DNA from 2 places in the Arthrobacter sp. AB6 genome. Region 2 is predicted to be linked to the other one. Evidence: predicted binding sites of a transcription regulator. Region 2 holds the regulator's gene; the other holds the start of a gene.
What was found. Region 2 encodes HrcA, which represses chaperone genes, less so after heat shock. Its sites were predicted from a motif close to TTNGCACTCGNNNNNNNCGAGTGCNAA; they were not measured.

Region 1: Q9R30_RS15920 (FmdB family zinc ribbon protein) is a predicted target of HrcA. The motif match lies at 5,419-5,445, and genes of this name have one in related genera.

What each region holds. Positions count from the first base shown of each region.
Region 1 covers NZ_JAUZVL010000023.1:43,073-50,602, forward strand. The annotation lists gene Q9R30_RS15880 (hypothetical protein) at 1-549, opposite strand, end outside; gene Q9R30_RS15885 (helix-turn-helix transcriptional regulator) at 721-954, opposite strand; gene Q9R30_RS15890 (hypothetical protein) at 954-1,514, opposite strand; tRNA gene Q9R30_RS15895 (tRNA-Ala) at 1,869-1,941, opposite strand; gene Q9R30_RS15900 (hypothetical protein) at 2,069-2,989, opposite strand; gene Q9R30_RS15905 (GNAT family N-acetyltransferase) at 3,095-3,715, opposite strand; gene galU (UTP--glucose-1-phosphate uridylyltransferase GalU) at 3,720-4,625, opposite strand; gene Q9R30_RS15915 (5-formyltetrahydrofolate cyclo-ligase) at 4,762-5,385, shown strand; gene Q9R30_RS15920 (FmdB family zinc ribbon protein) at 5,513-5,785, shown strand; gene Q9R30_RS15925 (RcpC/CpaB family pilus assembly protein) at 5,891-6,658, shown strand; gene Q9R30_RS15930 (DUF4011 domain-containing protein) at 6,745-7,530, opposite strand, start outside.
Region 2 covers NZ_JAUZVL010000012.1:20,476-28,005, forward strand. The annotation lists gene Q9R30_RS11170 (PhoH family protein) at 1-366, opposite strand, end outside; gene Q9R30_RS11175 (GerMN domain-containing protein) at 724-1,671, shown strand; gene Q9R30_RS11180 (16S rRNA (uracil(1498)-N(3))-methyltransferase) at 1,700-2,494, opposite strand; gene dnaJ (molecular chaperone DnaJ) at 2,497-3,624, opposite strand; gene hrcA (heat-inducible transcriptional repressor HrcA) at 3,703-4,716, opposite strand; gene Q9R30_RS11195 (DUF3097 domain-containing protein) at 4,893-5,747, shown strand; gene Q9R30_RS11200 (DUF4870 domain-containing protein) at 5,897-6,319, shown strand; gene hemW (radical SAM family heme chaperone HemW) at 6,403-7,530, opposite strand, start outside.

The DNA of each region.
Region 1 (7,530 bases), on a different contig from region 2:
CTGCAACGGTGGCGCGAAGCGGAACAAGGCCCAGCCTCCCAGGACCGAGACGGCAAGGACGGCGACAGCAGTCATTGTCGGTGACAGCAATACGAGCCCTGCTGTACCGATTGCGGCCAGCACCAGGCCACACACGCCGTTGATCACCGCGAGACGCCGCCCGCCGGTGAAGCTGCCGTCGGCTTGACGGATGCGTTTCGGCTGTTTGAATTCCGTCCCGGCCCGCGGGCCGCGCCACACATATCCGCCACCAATTGACCCGACGATGAACCCGAGGAACCACGGTCCCGCTGCAGGAACAGCCAGGCCGTTCTCGATGGAGGTCAACGCAAGGAAGTTCAGGAACATTGCCCAGAGCGTCACAGTGAAAGCGCGCTCTGACTGCGAGACGACCCGGTACGCGAGAACCGCGCAGACCACCGACAAGGTGAAAAAGAATGAAGCCTCAAATAGCCAGTTGTGGAAGAACCATACAAACACGGCTATCAACAGCGCGATCAATGCGGCATGGACGACCCGTACATTCCATCGGCCAATTCTCTTCAGCAAAACCCTACCCCCATGGAGTCAAGGATAGGTCAGCAGCGTGTGCCCCATGTCATCAATTCGGGCAGCTAGCGGCCAGTCCGTGCGCGTACTGGGAGCGGCCGCGGTCCAGCACGACCCGGGGTTGCCCATTACCTCCAGGGTCGCCCGGCCCGCCGCCAGCTTCCAGCCCCTTTACCGCGGTCCGCCACGCGTGGTCACCAGCAGATCGCCGACCTGGCAGTCCAGGACGTCGCAGATCGCGGTCAAAGTGGAGAACCGGATGGCCTTGGCCCGGTCGTTCTTGAGCACCGACAGGTTCACCAGGCTCACGCCGACCTGCCTGCTGAGCTCGGTCAGGGTCATCCCGCGCGCTTCCAGGAGCTCATCGAGCAGGCAGTGGATGTCGGAGGAAGCGTCGGCAGGCATCAGACCAGGCCTTCCGTGTCCTTCTGGAGCCGGCGGCCGTACTCGAAGACGCCGGCGACAAGGACGAGGACCAGTCCTGCCATCAGCGCCGCCAAGTCGAAATGGCCGACGAAGATGAGACCTTCCTCCGCGCTCCGCCGGCTGGCACCTATCAGCTCCGCCAGACGGCAGCGGGCGACCTGGTCAAGAATTTGCCCGATAATGGAGGCCGCGGCCAGCACCGCTCCACAGGCGCCGATGATCCGCACCGAAGCTGCGGTGAACAGGATAGAACTGCGAAGCCGGTAGCCCAGCAGAAACAGGAGCGCCAGGACAGTGAGAATACCAAGCTGGTTCAGGGCGGCAGCCCAGGACAGCAGCGCCGCCTCCCCGGGAGGAAGAGCCTGGAGGGTGGCCTGCAGCGCCGTGTAATGGCCGGTGACCCCCGCCTCAAGCCCACTGGCGGTCAGACTGTCGGTCGCAATGGGAAGCTCCAAGGTCGTCGGACCGGTGAAGTACCCGGCGGTCCCGGCAACAGTTCCTGCCGTGGTGGCTACTGCAGCAACGGCCGACGCAACCATAATGAAGAGAGCGTCGAGTCTGGAAACGATCGGCTTGCCACCTTTGCGCCGACTGTCCGTGTTTTGTTTTATCCCCACTGGTTCCCCCCAAATAGTTATCGACTGCCGTTAATAACGACAGGCGATAACGTAACCGGAGTTGAGCATCTCGTCAACGCGTTTTCTCACAGCGGCCCGCGTTTTCTCACGTCAAAGCTGCCGCACCAAGGGTCGGGGAGCCATAACCGATGGCCTTCGCTTCCTCACGGATCGAGCCCAGGATCGGGTCTGCACCGTTGGCCTAACGTCAGGCCCCAAAGTGTTACGAATGTGCTTATTCCGGGCTATCGAACCCTCGTGGAGGCCCGTACTTTGTGGAGCTAAGGAGATTCGAACTCCTGACCTCTTCGATGCGAACGAAGCGCTCTACCAACTGAGCTATAGCCCCGGAACCCTCCGCCCCTGCAGGTGCGGCACCGGTGACCCTAGGCTACAAATTTTCCGGGCAGAATGCCAAACCGCCATGCCGAACCCGGTTCACGGGAAACTGTCTGCCCTGGTGAGCACTTGTCGGGTCAGGCGCGGCGGCGCTGCAGGACGTCGTCGAGATTACTGAGGGCGCTCTGCGCCTTGGAAAGCTGGGGGCCGTCAGCGGCGGCAGCACCCGAAGGCGGCGCGGCGGCAGCACCTTGCTTTAGGGACGGCTTGCCAACAGCCTTCGGCAACTCGGGGAGCTCCAGAGGCTCGGGGGCAGGGCGCTCGGCCTTGGCTGCCTCAACATAGACGGGCTTGGGAACCTCTACGGGCTCCCACGTGGCGGACGCCGGCGCAGCGGCCGCTGCGCCGGCTGTTGCGGCACTCGGATCGCCCGCGGCCACCGCGACGGCAAGTGCAGCCTCGCGCAGTTCCATTGCCGTCAGCGGCTTTACCCTTGGCTGGTGCGCCTCGGCGTCGAAAAGCGGGTTGTCCGGCTTTGCCGGCGCTGCTTCCGGCTTCGGCGGAACCTTGCCGGCGGCCTTGGACTGCCGGGGCGGTGCTGTCATCGCGGACCGGAAGGCTGCGTTAACCTTGGCCCTCCTGTCCCGGACAGCCAGCCAGCGCAGCAGGACCACGGATCCGGTGGTAAGTCCGACGCACGTCAGCGGAAGGAACGGAGCGGCCAGCCCGAAAAGGAGGAGCGCTCCGGAAACGAATGCGGTGGCCAACGACAGCAGCCCGATGAGGGCGATTGCCGTCCGGCCGTAGCGTATGCGGAACTTGGCCCCGGCCGGTGAGCCGGCAGCAGCGGTCCCGGGTCCGGCGCTCTTCCTGGTGTCCATGGCGTTCTCCTGCTGGGCGGCGACGTTCATAACCAAAGCGGCTGGCGGTTCCGGTGCTTCATCGGCTGCGGTGTCTGCCAGGAAATCGCCGGCGGGCTGGAACTGGTGCCTGCGGTTCCGGAGGACGTAGGGCGCAACCCACACAATCCAGAGCACAACGGCAACCACAAGGATCACTGAGCTGCTAAGGGGGAAGTCCACATTCAAAACCGTATGAGCATCCGGCCCGCTGCGGCAGCATTGGCTGCGGTGTGTCGTGGCGCAACCGCCAATTCACTGGATTTATGACCGCTGTGAGGCCAGCCACGGCCGGAGGAGACCCTCCGGGACCTCTTCCGACGTCAAGGCAAACGAGCGGTGGTCGGCCCATTCACCGTTGATGTGGAGGTACCGCGGCCTATAGCCTTCGTCCCGGAACCCGAGTTTCTCCACCACACGGAGGCTGGGTCCGTTCTCTGGCCGGATGTTGATTTCCATCCTGTGCAGGCCCAAGGTTTTGAAGCAATGGTCCGTCACCATGGCGACGGCGGTGGGCGCGATGCCGCGGCCCGCGCAGGCCTGGTCCACCCAGTAGCCGAGGGTCGCCATCATGGCCGAGCCCCAGACGATCGACGAAACGGTCAGCTGGCCAATAATGGGTGGCCTGACGCTGCCGGGCCGCCGCTCGGTGATGAGGAAGGGCAAAGCGGTTGCCTGGGACGCCTGCGCCTTCAATGACCGGACCATATGCCGGTAGTCCGGCAGGCCGCCGGAAGGATCCGGGTTGGACGCTTCCCACGGCGCCAGCCACTGGCTGTTGCGGGACCTGACTTCGGTCCATTCCTTCTTGTCCCGGTACCGGATGGGCCGCAGGACCAGATCCCCGCACTCCAGGGTCACGGGCCAGATGGGACCAGGGCGCATGGCGCTACTTGGAAAGGCTGGCGGTGAAGCCGGGCAGCCACTCCCGCAGGCCGGGGCCGAGGTCCTCGCTGTCAATGGCCAGCTGGACGCAGGCCTTGAGGTAGCTGAGCTTGTCCCCGGTGTCGTACCGCCGCCCCCGGAACACGACGCCGTAGACACCGTGCCCTTCGCCGTCACCGGTTGCCAGTTCCTGGAGAGCGTCTGTCAGTTGGATTTCGCCGCCCCGTCCAGGACCGGTGCGCTCGAGGACGCCAAAAACGGCCGGGTGGAGTACGTAACGGCCAATCAGCGCCAGGTTGGAGGGCGCTTCCTCCGGAGTCGGCTTCTCCACGAGGCGGTTGACCCGCACGTATGACTCGCCGTCGATCGGTTCGATATCAGCGCAGCCGTAGGCGCTGATCTGCGACGGTTCCACTTCGATGAGTGCCACGACGGACCCGCCGGTTTTGGCCTGAACATCAATCATGGTGCCGAGCAGTTCGTCCCGGGCATCGATGAGGTCATCGCCCAGCAGCACGGCGAAGGCTTCATCGCCAACGTGCTGCTTCGCCCGAAGTACGGCATGGCCCAGTCCGTGCGGGTCCCCCTGCCGGACGTAGTGGATGTCGCCCAGGTTGCTTGCCGCCTGGATGGAAGCGAGCTTCTCGGTATCCCCCTTGCCTTCAAGGGTGGACTCAAGTGACGGCACACGGTCGAAGTGGTCTTCCAGCGCCCGCTTGTTCCGCCCGGTGATCATCAGGACATCGTTGAGGCCGACGTGCACGGCTTCCTCAACCACGTACTGGATGGCAGGCTTGTCCACGACGGGAAGCATTTCCTTGGGCATCGCCTTGGTTGCCGGCAGGAACCGGGTGCCAAGTCCGGCGGCAGGAATGACGGCTTTGCGCACTCTCGGATTACTGGTAGTCACCGGACTAATCTAACGTCAGCGTCAAGCATTCAGTAATCAGGGGATGGCGGGCAACGCCCATTACTGACAGACGGAACAGGCAACAACGCGCCGGCCCGGTCACCGGCCGGCGCCGTGCGGCAGCTACGGAGGAAGAATGACGTTCGAGGATACAAAGGCAGCCAAGGACGATATACGCGCTGCCCATCGCCGCCGTCGGGCTTTGCTGACGCTCCAGGAGCGGCAGGATGCCGGGGAAGCCTTGGCGAAGCACGGGGCAGCGTGGGCCGATTCGGTAACCCAGGGGAAGGCAGCGACGGTCTGCGCCTACCTCGGCGTCGGGGCGGAACCGCCCACGCTGCCTCTGATCGCGGCCCTCCACGACGCCGGCCACAAAGTCCTGCTTCCCGTCTGCGAGCCGGGGCGGGAGCTGAAGTGGGTCTTTTGGGCGCCGGGCGTCGACCTGGTGAGGAGCACGTTTGCCCCTATCCTGGAGCCTGTGGGGGCACGGCATGAAATTGAGGTGGCCGGGGAAGCTGCCGCGCTCTTTATTCCTGCCACCGCAGTTGACCTCGCCGGCAGCAGGGTAGGCCAGGGCGGCGGTTACTACGACAAGTTCCTGGGCCACCTCGAATCAGCCGGGAAGCATATTCCGCTGGCCGCGGTGATCTACGACGGGGAACTGCTGCCTGCGGGCAGGATTCCGGTAGAGGCATTCGATCGGCCCGTGCCCGGCGTCGTGCTTCCCTCCGGGTTCCGGAGCCTGCGGGACACCCCCTGACCGGGGACGTGCCCGCCCGCGAGGATGGTAGAATTAGCACTCAGGCCCTGCGACTGCTAATGGACATCCATCCGGATAATCCTGCGGCCGTCCGGGACCTCTCGTTTGCCCAAGAGGAGGAGCACCAGTGCCAACGTATGCGTACGCCTGCAAGGATTGCGGCCATGCCTTTGACATCGTCCAGTCGTTCTCGGACGGCTCTCTGACGTCCTGCCCCGAATGCCAGGGTACCCTGCGCAAAAAGTTCAACAGCGTGGGCGTCGTCTTCAAGGGTTCCGGCTTCTACCGCACCGACTCACGGGACGCCAAGGGCAGCACGGTTTCTGCCGCTTCCGGGGCGCCGGCAGCAACGCCTGCGGCCGCACCTGCTGCTCCGGCTCCGGCTGCCGCCGCTAGCTGATCCACGTTCCTCCGACCAGGCGGTTGCCTGTCAGCCGGGCCGCGTTGTCCACATAGCGGCAGGCGCACCTGCCGCGGCGGCCGTTGGCGCCTCTAGCGTAGGCACATGCCCGCACACGGACAGCAACGCCAGGTTATATCAAGCGCCTCGTACAGACCTGGACTCCCCGGGGCCTCACACCGCAGCGGCCCCCACGGCAGGAGCCGCGGCGCCGGCCGCAACGCAAGCCGCCGCCCGCTGGCCCGCTTTGCCTCCTGGCTGGGCCGCAACAGGCGGCTGGCGGCCGCGCTGCTTCTTTGCGCCGCAGCCGCCATCACGGTCCAGCAACTTACGCCGGCGCCGGTCTACACCGTGTCTGCGCTCGCCGCCGCCCGCGACCTTCCCGCAGGCACAGCAATGGCAGCCGCGGACCTCGCCTCTGTCCAGGTACCGCCCGGAATGCTGTCCGACGGGTTCCTCAATCAACCGGGCGAGGCGGCCGGGAAGCAACTTGCGGCCCCGCTGCGCAGGGGGCAGCTGCTCACGGATGCCCAACTGCTCGGTCCGGGGCTACTTGCCGGAACTCCCCCAGGGTCAGCGGCTGTTCCCCTTCGCATGGCGGATCCGTCATCCATCCAGCTCGTCTCGCCGGGCCAGCTCGTGAACGTGGTGCTGACGGCAGCCATCGGCTACGACCAGCAGGGGCCGCCGGAGGTCCTGGCTTCAGGGGTTCCGGTGCTGTGGACTTCGGGTCAAGGCGGGCAAGGCGGCCAGTGGCTGGGCACGGCGGAGACGGACGGGCTCATGGTGGTGGCAGCCAACGCAGAACAGGCTGCCCGGCTCGCCGGATCCTCCACCCGGGGGAAACTGTTCTTCGTCCTGGTCGGACCGTAGCCTTGGGGGCGACAGCGTGGCTGGCGCCGAGCCACGGCGCCAGCCACTTCCACAGGGGCAGGGCTCTTGCCCCGCTGCTAGCCTCCTCAGCCCCAGTGGGGAGGCTTCTGTTCCTTCAGCCACGAATCGTGGTCGTCGTCTTCGCGGTCGCCCCAGCCCCGGGGTTCGTCTTCGGCTGCCTTGTTTGGCAGGGCGGGAGTGCCAGGCAGCGCGCCCGCGCCCGCCTGGCCGGTGTCCGAAGAGTCTTTCTTCTCGTGGTCCGGGGCCATCGCACCCGCCTCCTTGCTGTCCAGGCCTTCGGCCTCTGCTGGTTCATGGTCCGATGCTGCGTGCCGGGACGCGGCGTCGATTCCGTTGAGCGCCTGGTCCACGTCGTCGTCCAGGAAGGCGATGGATGTGGCTGTCCGCCCGGAGAGTGCGTTCTTTTCGAGGCCCAGGTAGCCTGCGATGCGGTCGGCGCAGGCGGACGGATCCGTGAACACCTCGATGGTCCACAGGGGCATGTAGCGCCAGCCAAGGCGCTCCAGCAGTTGCGGGCGCAACCGGCTCCGCTCCCGAACGCTCAGGGCGCGGTACTGTTCGGTGCCATCGGATTCAATCGCCACCGGCCAGGGGAGGTCAGCGTCCTCCTGGCCCATGGTGTTCAGCGGATCCGCGGCGGCCACCACGTCAATGGCGCCGTCATACTGGTGCCACACCCGGGCGCCGCGGGCGCGCAGGCGGTCTCCGAGGTCGGCCACCAGCGGATCGGCTCCAAGGGCCTGCTCGCTCGCCGCGGCCCGCGAGGCCGGAGTTCCGAGGTCCGTGTTTCCCGCAATTTCACGGTCAAGGAGCGCGTACAGGTCCACGGCGCCGTGCGTCAGCCTGGTGTG
Region 2 (7,530 bases):
ATCCACGGGGTTCTGCAGTGACTGGGTCCGCAGGAGCGCCACGAGCTGCTGAAGGACAGCCGGACTGATGACCGTGCCGCGGGCCACCAGGCCGCGGACCTCGTCGAGGAGCCGCATGATGCGGGGCACGTCGCTGGCAGGACCAGTGATGGAGAGTTCATTTCCGCGGACATGGAAATTGACGTGCGGGAACTGTTCCTCGATGAAGCGCAGCGCCTCATCGTGGCTGCCCAGGGACTGGACCATTTGGTCGGAGTTGTCGAAAAGGACAACCTCGGTACGGCTGCCGGGCAGGGAATGGGGAAATTCCCCCGCAGCGCCTTCGCCTGTGTTGAGCCGGCGCTTTCCATTCGCTGATTCAGTCATGGTGACGGCCCGCAGGCCCGTGTTCCCCTCAAAGTCCGAAATAATGTCCACCGCAGGGCCGGCCACCGCATCCGGCGCGCCTTGCCCAAGCGGTCCCTCCATCTTACGCCAGTACGGCGGCAACACCGGATGGGGCAAGCAGCCACGGACCGGCCCAAGGTGATCCTTTGGCGCGGGAGGGTGCGTCATTAGGTATCAACTTCATATCGGCCTCATATCGTTCCCGTTGCAGTTGGCCCCGGGGACCACGGCAGGGCCGTTCTGCCCCGCGCCCTGTGCCATGCTGGAAATCAAGCTTCATTGCTGGAATACCGCCGCCCGGAAGCGGCCCATTCGCGAAAGGACAGGCAACCGAACGTGCCGGAATCTGCTGCGCCCCTGAGGGCAGGACGACGCCGGGGCCGTGCGCGCCCTGCGGTCCTCGCGGTGGTCCTGGCAGTGGGCCCGCTCCTGGCTGGGTGCCTGGCCGAGCCGAATCCTGCACCCACCGGCCTCCTGAACTCCGGACCTGCCGCCACCGGCACCGCGCCATCCACCAGCGCCCCGCTTGAAACCACGCAGTCCTCCAACAAGGCGCCGGTGTACTGGATTGGCCGCACCGGCAGCAACGTATTCCTCTACCGGGAGTTCCGGGACGTGCCGGAGCAGGAAAACCCCGTGACGCGTGCCCTCCGGGCGATGATGAAGGATAAGCCGCTTGACCCGGACTTCTTCACCCCCTGGCAGAATCCCAGCAAGCTGGCCACCTCGATTTCCGGCAAAGACGTTATTACGGTGGACGTGTCCGAGGACGCGTTCAACAGCAACCTCGACGCCGACATGGCGGCCCGTGCCGTCCAGCAGCTTGTCTATACGGCCACGGCCGCTGCGGCCAGCTCCGGACTCATCGATTCCGGGCAGCAGATCCGGGTGCGGATCCTGGTGGATGGGCACACGGACTACGTTGCTTTCGACCACGTCCAGCTGGGTGACCTTATGACGAGGGGCGCGGGCATGGTGGCGCCCGTCTGGATCATCGATCCGCAGGAAAATGTGGAAATTGCCGACGGAAGCGTGAAGATCACTGGCCGCAGCACCCTGGCCGGCAGCAAGCTGCGCTGGCAGATCCAGCGGGCGGAGCAGGATGGCAGCAAGGCACCGTTCCTCACCGGTGAAACAACAGCGTCCGCCCAGCCCGGTCAGGGAGGGGTCTTTACGCTGGCCCTCACGCTGCCTGCCGGCGACTACGAGTTGCGCGTGGCCCAGGCCGGCGCGGACGGGCAGCCGGACCAGAACGAGGACTCGCGGGCTTTCAAAGTCCGCTAGCCTGCACCCTGCAGCGTTAGCGCCCTGCTCAACCCGCAGGTTCGGCACTATGCGCCGCCCAGCGGCCCAGGACGTCGCTGGCAAGCACGACGGCGGCGGGGCCGGCGGTGGATGAGCGCAGCACATGGTGCCCCAGCAGGGCCGTGACGGCACCTTTGCCGCACAGCCGGGTTACTTCCCGAGGACTGATTCCGCCTTCCGGCCCAACGATCAGGAGGACTTCGCGGGGCTCCGTTGAGGTTCCGCCGCGCTGCCATGCTTCCAGCACGGTCCGCAAGGGGCGAACCGCGTCTTCATGCAGGATCACGGCAAGCCCTGCAGCCTCCACGAGGGCGGCCAGCGCGGCGGTGTCGACGGCGGGCCGCACCTCGGGAACCCACGCGCGGCGCGCCTGCTTCGCTGCTGCCGTGACCACGGACTGCCATTTGGCGTGGGCTTTCGCGGCCCGGTCGCCTTTCCACCGGACGATGGACCGTTCGGACTGCCAGGGTATGACGGCGTCGATCCCGAGTTCAGTTGCCGTCTCGATGGCAAGTTCGTCGCGGTCGCCCTTCGCCAGTGCCTGTACCAGCACCAGCCTGGTCCCCGGTTGCGGCTCAACAGCAAGGGAAGCACACTCAACACCCAGCCCGGAGGAGGAGGCCGCAACCACCTTTCCGCTCATACGGGTCCCGGCGCCGTCCACGATGTCAACGGACTCGCCGGGGGCAAGCCGCTTCACTGTGACGGCGTGCCGCGCCTCCGGCCCATCCAGGACAAAGACGTCTCCCGCCACCAGTTGGTCAAGGGAACCGGGAGGGGTGAAAAAGACCGGATTGCTCACCGCTACAGGTTACCGAGCCGGTCCCGGAGCTTGGCGAACATGCCCCCGCTGGCTGCAAGCTTGCCCTCGGTGATCTGCTCGCCGCGCATCTTGGCAAGCTGACGCAGGAGGTCCTCCTGCGCGGCGTCGAGTTTGGCTGGAGTCTCGACTTGGAGGTGCACTTTCAGGTCGCCGCGCCCGTACCCGCGAAGGTGGGTCACGCCAAGTCCGCGAAGTGTGATGATCTCGCCGGACTGGGTGCCGGGCTTGACGTCGATTTCCTGCGGTCCGTCGAACGTTTCCAGGCTCACCTCGGTGCCCAGTGCGGCAGCGGTCATGGGAATGTGCAGGGTTGCGTGGAGGTCGTCGTTATCACGGACATAGGTGGCGTCGTTGTTCACGCGGATCTCGACGTAGAGGTCGCCGGCGGGGCCGCCGGCCGGACCTGCTTCGCCCTGGCCGGAGAGCTGGATGCGGGTTCCGGTGGCTACGCCGGCCGGAACCTTGATGGTCAGCGAACGGCGGCTGCGGACGCGTCCCTGGCCGCTGCATTCATTGCAGGGGTCCTTGATGACGGTGCCGAAGCCCTCGCAGGTACCGCACGGGGCGGCGGTCATGACCTGTCCCAGGATGGAGCGCACGGCCCGCTGGACCTGGCCGCTGCCGCCGCAGATGTCGCAGCGTTCCGGATGGGTTCCCGGCCGGCAGCAGGAACCTTCGCAGGTGGGGCACGTGACGGCCGTGTCCACTTCGAGTTTCTTGTTGACGCCGAAGACAGCGTCGCGGAGTTCGATGCGGACACTGATGAGCGCGTCCTGGCCGCGCCTGACGCGGGAAGCCGGGCCGGTTGTTCCGCCGGCGCCGAAGAACGTGTCGAAAATGTCCTGGAACGCGAATCCCTGGCCGGCGTAGCCGCCTCCGCCGAAGCCGTTGTCCGTGCCGTTCTCGTTGCCGGTGGTGTCGTAGACACGGCGCTTCTGCGGGTCCGACAGAACCTCGTAGGCGTGGGTCACGGCCTTGAAGCGGTCCGACGCGTCTTCACCGGGGTTGACGTCCGGGTGAAGGGTGCGCGCCAGTTTGCGGTAGGCCTTCTTGATCTCTTCTCCCGTGGCCTCCGGTGAGACTCCAAGGACGTCGTAGTGGCTGCTCAAAGTTTGTATCTCTTCCTTGTTGTACTGCCTGCAGTTGGACTGCGGAAAATGCTCTGCATGCCCGGGGACGGGAAAACGTCAGGGTCCCAGGATCCGCGAAAGGTAGCGGGCAACGGCCCTGACTGCGGCCATGGTGGTGGGATAATCCATCCTGGTTGGTCCCAGGACACCAATTTTCGCAACGTGGTCCGGTCCGTACCCTGTGGCAACGACGGAGGCCTCGGCCAGGCCGTCGTAGGGATTCTCGCGGCCGATGCTGACGGCCACCCCGCGATGGTCCTGCGCCATTTCGCTTAGCAGGCGCAGCATGACCACCTGTTCCTCAAGCGCTTCCAGGACCGGTCCGATGCTGAGCGGAAAGTCCACGTTGGACCGCGCAAGGTTGGCGGTGCCCGCCATGACCATGCGGTCCTCCCGGCTGCTCTGGGCCAGGCCCTCGAGGCCGACGGCGAGGGCCTGGGCCGCCTGCCTTTGCCCCGGGCCGGCGGTGGCCACCACTGCCGGCAGGGACTGCGCGAGCTGGCTCAGCGGAGTGCCGGCAAGGGAGCCAAGGAACCGTGCCCTCAGGGTGGCGAGGGCGTCGTCCCCCAGGTCCTGGCCGACGTCGATAACGCGCTGTTCCACTTTGCCGCTGTTCGCGATCAGCACCACCAGCACCTTACGCGGTGCGAGGAGGACGAACTCGATATGGCGGACCAGTGCCCGGCTGAGGTGCGGATACTGGACCACGGCAACCTGGTTGGTCAGCTGCGACAACAGGCGGACCGTGCGGTCAAGAACGTCGTCCAGGTCGTCAGACCCTTCCAGCAGCGACTGGATGGCCCTGCGCTCAGCCTGGGACAGGGGTTTGACGGCCGAGATCTGGTCCACGAAGAGCCGGTAACCCTTGTCAGTGGGGATACGCCCGGCGCTGGTGTGCGGAGCGGTGATCAGGCCCTCTTCCTCCAGGGCGGCCATATCGTTCCTGATCGTTGCGCTGGACACACCGAGATGGTGCCGCTCCACCAGGGCCTTGGAACCCACGGGTTCCCGGGAATGGACGTAGTCCTCCACGATTGCACGCAGCACTTCAAGTTTGCGTGGCTCGCTCATACTCCACCTCCATCCAGGGTTCGGGCGGACGCGCCGCCCGCGCTGTGCCACCTCAAGGGTTAGCACTCGACATGCCTCAGTGCTAACAGTCTATTATGACTCCCGCCGTTGCTAGCATTGGTACCGCTCCGGGCGAAAATCCGGACCTGTGACCGAACGCTAGGCGGAGTGAAACCATGCAGTACCAGAACTGGGGCCCACGCGACTTGTCCGCTCCCGCAAAAACTGAACTGCCCGAGGTTCCCGTTGAACGGGGAATGGTGCTTGAGGATGTCCAGTCCGGCTGGGTGGGCGCCGTGACCCGGGTGGAAAAATCCGGCGGCATGCACGTGGTCGCCCTGGAGGACAGGCGCGGAAAATCCCGGTCCTTCCGGCTTGGTTTCGGGTTCCTCCTCGAAGGCCAGGCCATTAAGCTCCTGCCCCCGGCCCCGCGGCAGGCCGCCGGTGCCGTTGCCGGACCCGGCCGGACCGCCTCCGGGTCCGTCCGGGTGGCCGGCCACCGGGCACAGGTGGCCAAGGCCAGCCGCATCTGGGTGGAAGGAAAGCACGACGCCGAACTGGTGGAAAAGGTCTGGGGAGACGACCTGCGCGTGGAAGGCATCGTCGTCGAACCCCTGCACGGCATTGATGACCTGGCGGCGGCAGTTGCAGAGTTCAGGCCGGGACCGGGCAGGCGCCTGGGCGTCCTGGTGGACCACCTGGTGCCGGATTCCAAGGAATCCCGCGTTGCGGACGCCGTCATGGCCTCGCCGGGTGCTGCGGGGAACGTCCTGATTGTGGGCCACCCTTACGTGGACGTGTGGCAGGCCATCCGGCCCGCCGTCCTGGGCATTGAGCAGTGGCCGGTAGTGCCCCGCGGGCAGGACTGGAAGACCGGGATCCTCGCAGCGTTCGGCTGGCCCCATGCCACAAAGGAAGACATCGGGCTTGGCTGGCAGAAACTGCTCGGCGCCGTCCGCTCGTACGCGGACCTGGAAGCTTCCCTGCTGGGCAGGGTCGAGGAAGTCATCGACTTCCTCACCGTGCCCTGAAGGACGGCTCTGCCCGGCGTAAGCATTCCGGGCCGGATATGGGGCCGGTACCAAGTATTCTTGGTATTGCGGATCCTGCAACATTGCAGGCCCGGCACACCCAATAAGCTTTCTTAGCCGGCACCATTGCACTTCAGAAGGAACAGACTGTGGCAGAAAACGCACGCGATCACAGGGACAGCCCGGGCGGCCAGGGCCGTTCGGAGTACCACGGCGTTCCCGCGAATGCGCTGCCCCTGACGGCCAGCGAAGACCGGCAATGGGCCACCATGGCGCACTTCGGGGGCATCCTGGGCTGCGTTCCGTCGCTGCTGATCTACCTGATCTTCCGGGACCGCGGCCCCTTCACGGCGCAGGAATCCAAGGAAGCCCTGAACTTCAGCCTCCCGCCCACCATTGCTGCCCTGGTGGCGAACATCCTGGTGGTCTTCGTCCCCGTGATCGGCAACGTCTTCGCCGTTATTGCCACCCTCATCTGGATTGCGCTCACCTGCTTTTCGGTGGCGGCCGGCATCCATGTCAACCGTGGCCAGCCGCACCGCTATCAGTACAACCTGCGCTGGATCAAGTAACCGTCACGAACAACACGGGGTCACTTCCGTCCCAATCCGGCAAGGATATCGGGCGGGAAGTGGCCCCGCGTTGCTTGGTGCGGTCAGGCCGGCAGGACCCGGCGGACCACCGCGTCTGCCAGCAGCCTGCCTTTGAGGGTGAGGACCAGCCTGCCCCTGAAAGCGGCAGCAGGATCCACCAGGCCGTCCGCGATCAGCCCGGCAACCTCATGCCGTCCTTCCGGGCCCAGCGACGACACTTCGAGGCCGGACTGGAGGCGGGCCTCGAGCATCACACGCTCGACGCCCCGGGTCTCCTGGTCCAGGGTTTCCCTGCCGGCCGCCGGTGACACACCCTGCGCGAGGCGTCCGGCGTAGGCCGTGGGGTGTTTGACGTTCCACCACCGCACGCCGCCCACATGCGAGTGGGCGCCGGGCCCGATCCCCCACCAGTCGTCACCGCGCCAGTAAGCGAGGTTGTGGCGGCACGCCTGCTCCGGCGTGCGGGCCCAGTTGCTGACCTCGTACCAGCCCAGGCCTGCTTTGGTGATGAGGTCGTCGGCGAGCTCGTACTTGTCGGCGTGGTCGTCGTCGTCGATCCCTGGAACTTCGCCACGGCGGATCTGGGCGGCGAGCTTGGTGCCCTCCTCGATGATCAGCGCGTAGGCGCTGATGTGGTCCGGCTGATACGACAGCGCCGTCTCCAGGGAGTACCGCCAGTCGTCCAGGGACTCCCCCGGCGTGCCGTAGATGAGGTCCAGGCTCACAGCCAGTCCGGCGTCCCGGGCCCACTGCACAACCTGCGGGACACGGCTGGGGGTGTGGGTCCGGTCAAGCACTTTGAGGACGTGCGGCACTGCAGACTGCATGCCGAAGGAGACTCGGGTGAAGCCGGCTTCCTTCAGGATGGCAAGTGATTCAGGGGTGACGGAGTCCGGGTTCGCCTCCGTGGTGACCTCGGCGCCGTCCTCGATTCCCCACTCTCCTATGGCGCGCCGCAGGATCAGGGCGAGGTCCCCGGCGGGAAGCAGGGTTGGTGTGCCGCCGCCAAAAAACACCGTGCTGAGCGGGCGCGCAGGAAGCCCTGATTCCGCCAGAACCTTGGCTGCCAGGGACACTTCGGAGGCGGCGGTTGCGGCATAGGCGTCCTGCGAGGCGCCGCCGCCGAGCTCCGTGGCGGTATAGGTGTTGAAGTCGCAGTAGCCGCAGCGGACGGCGCAGAACGGAATGTG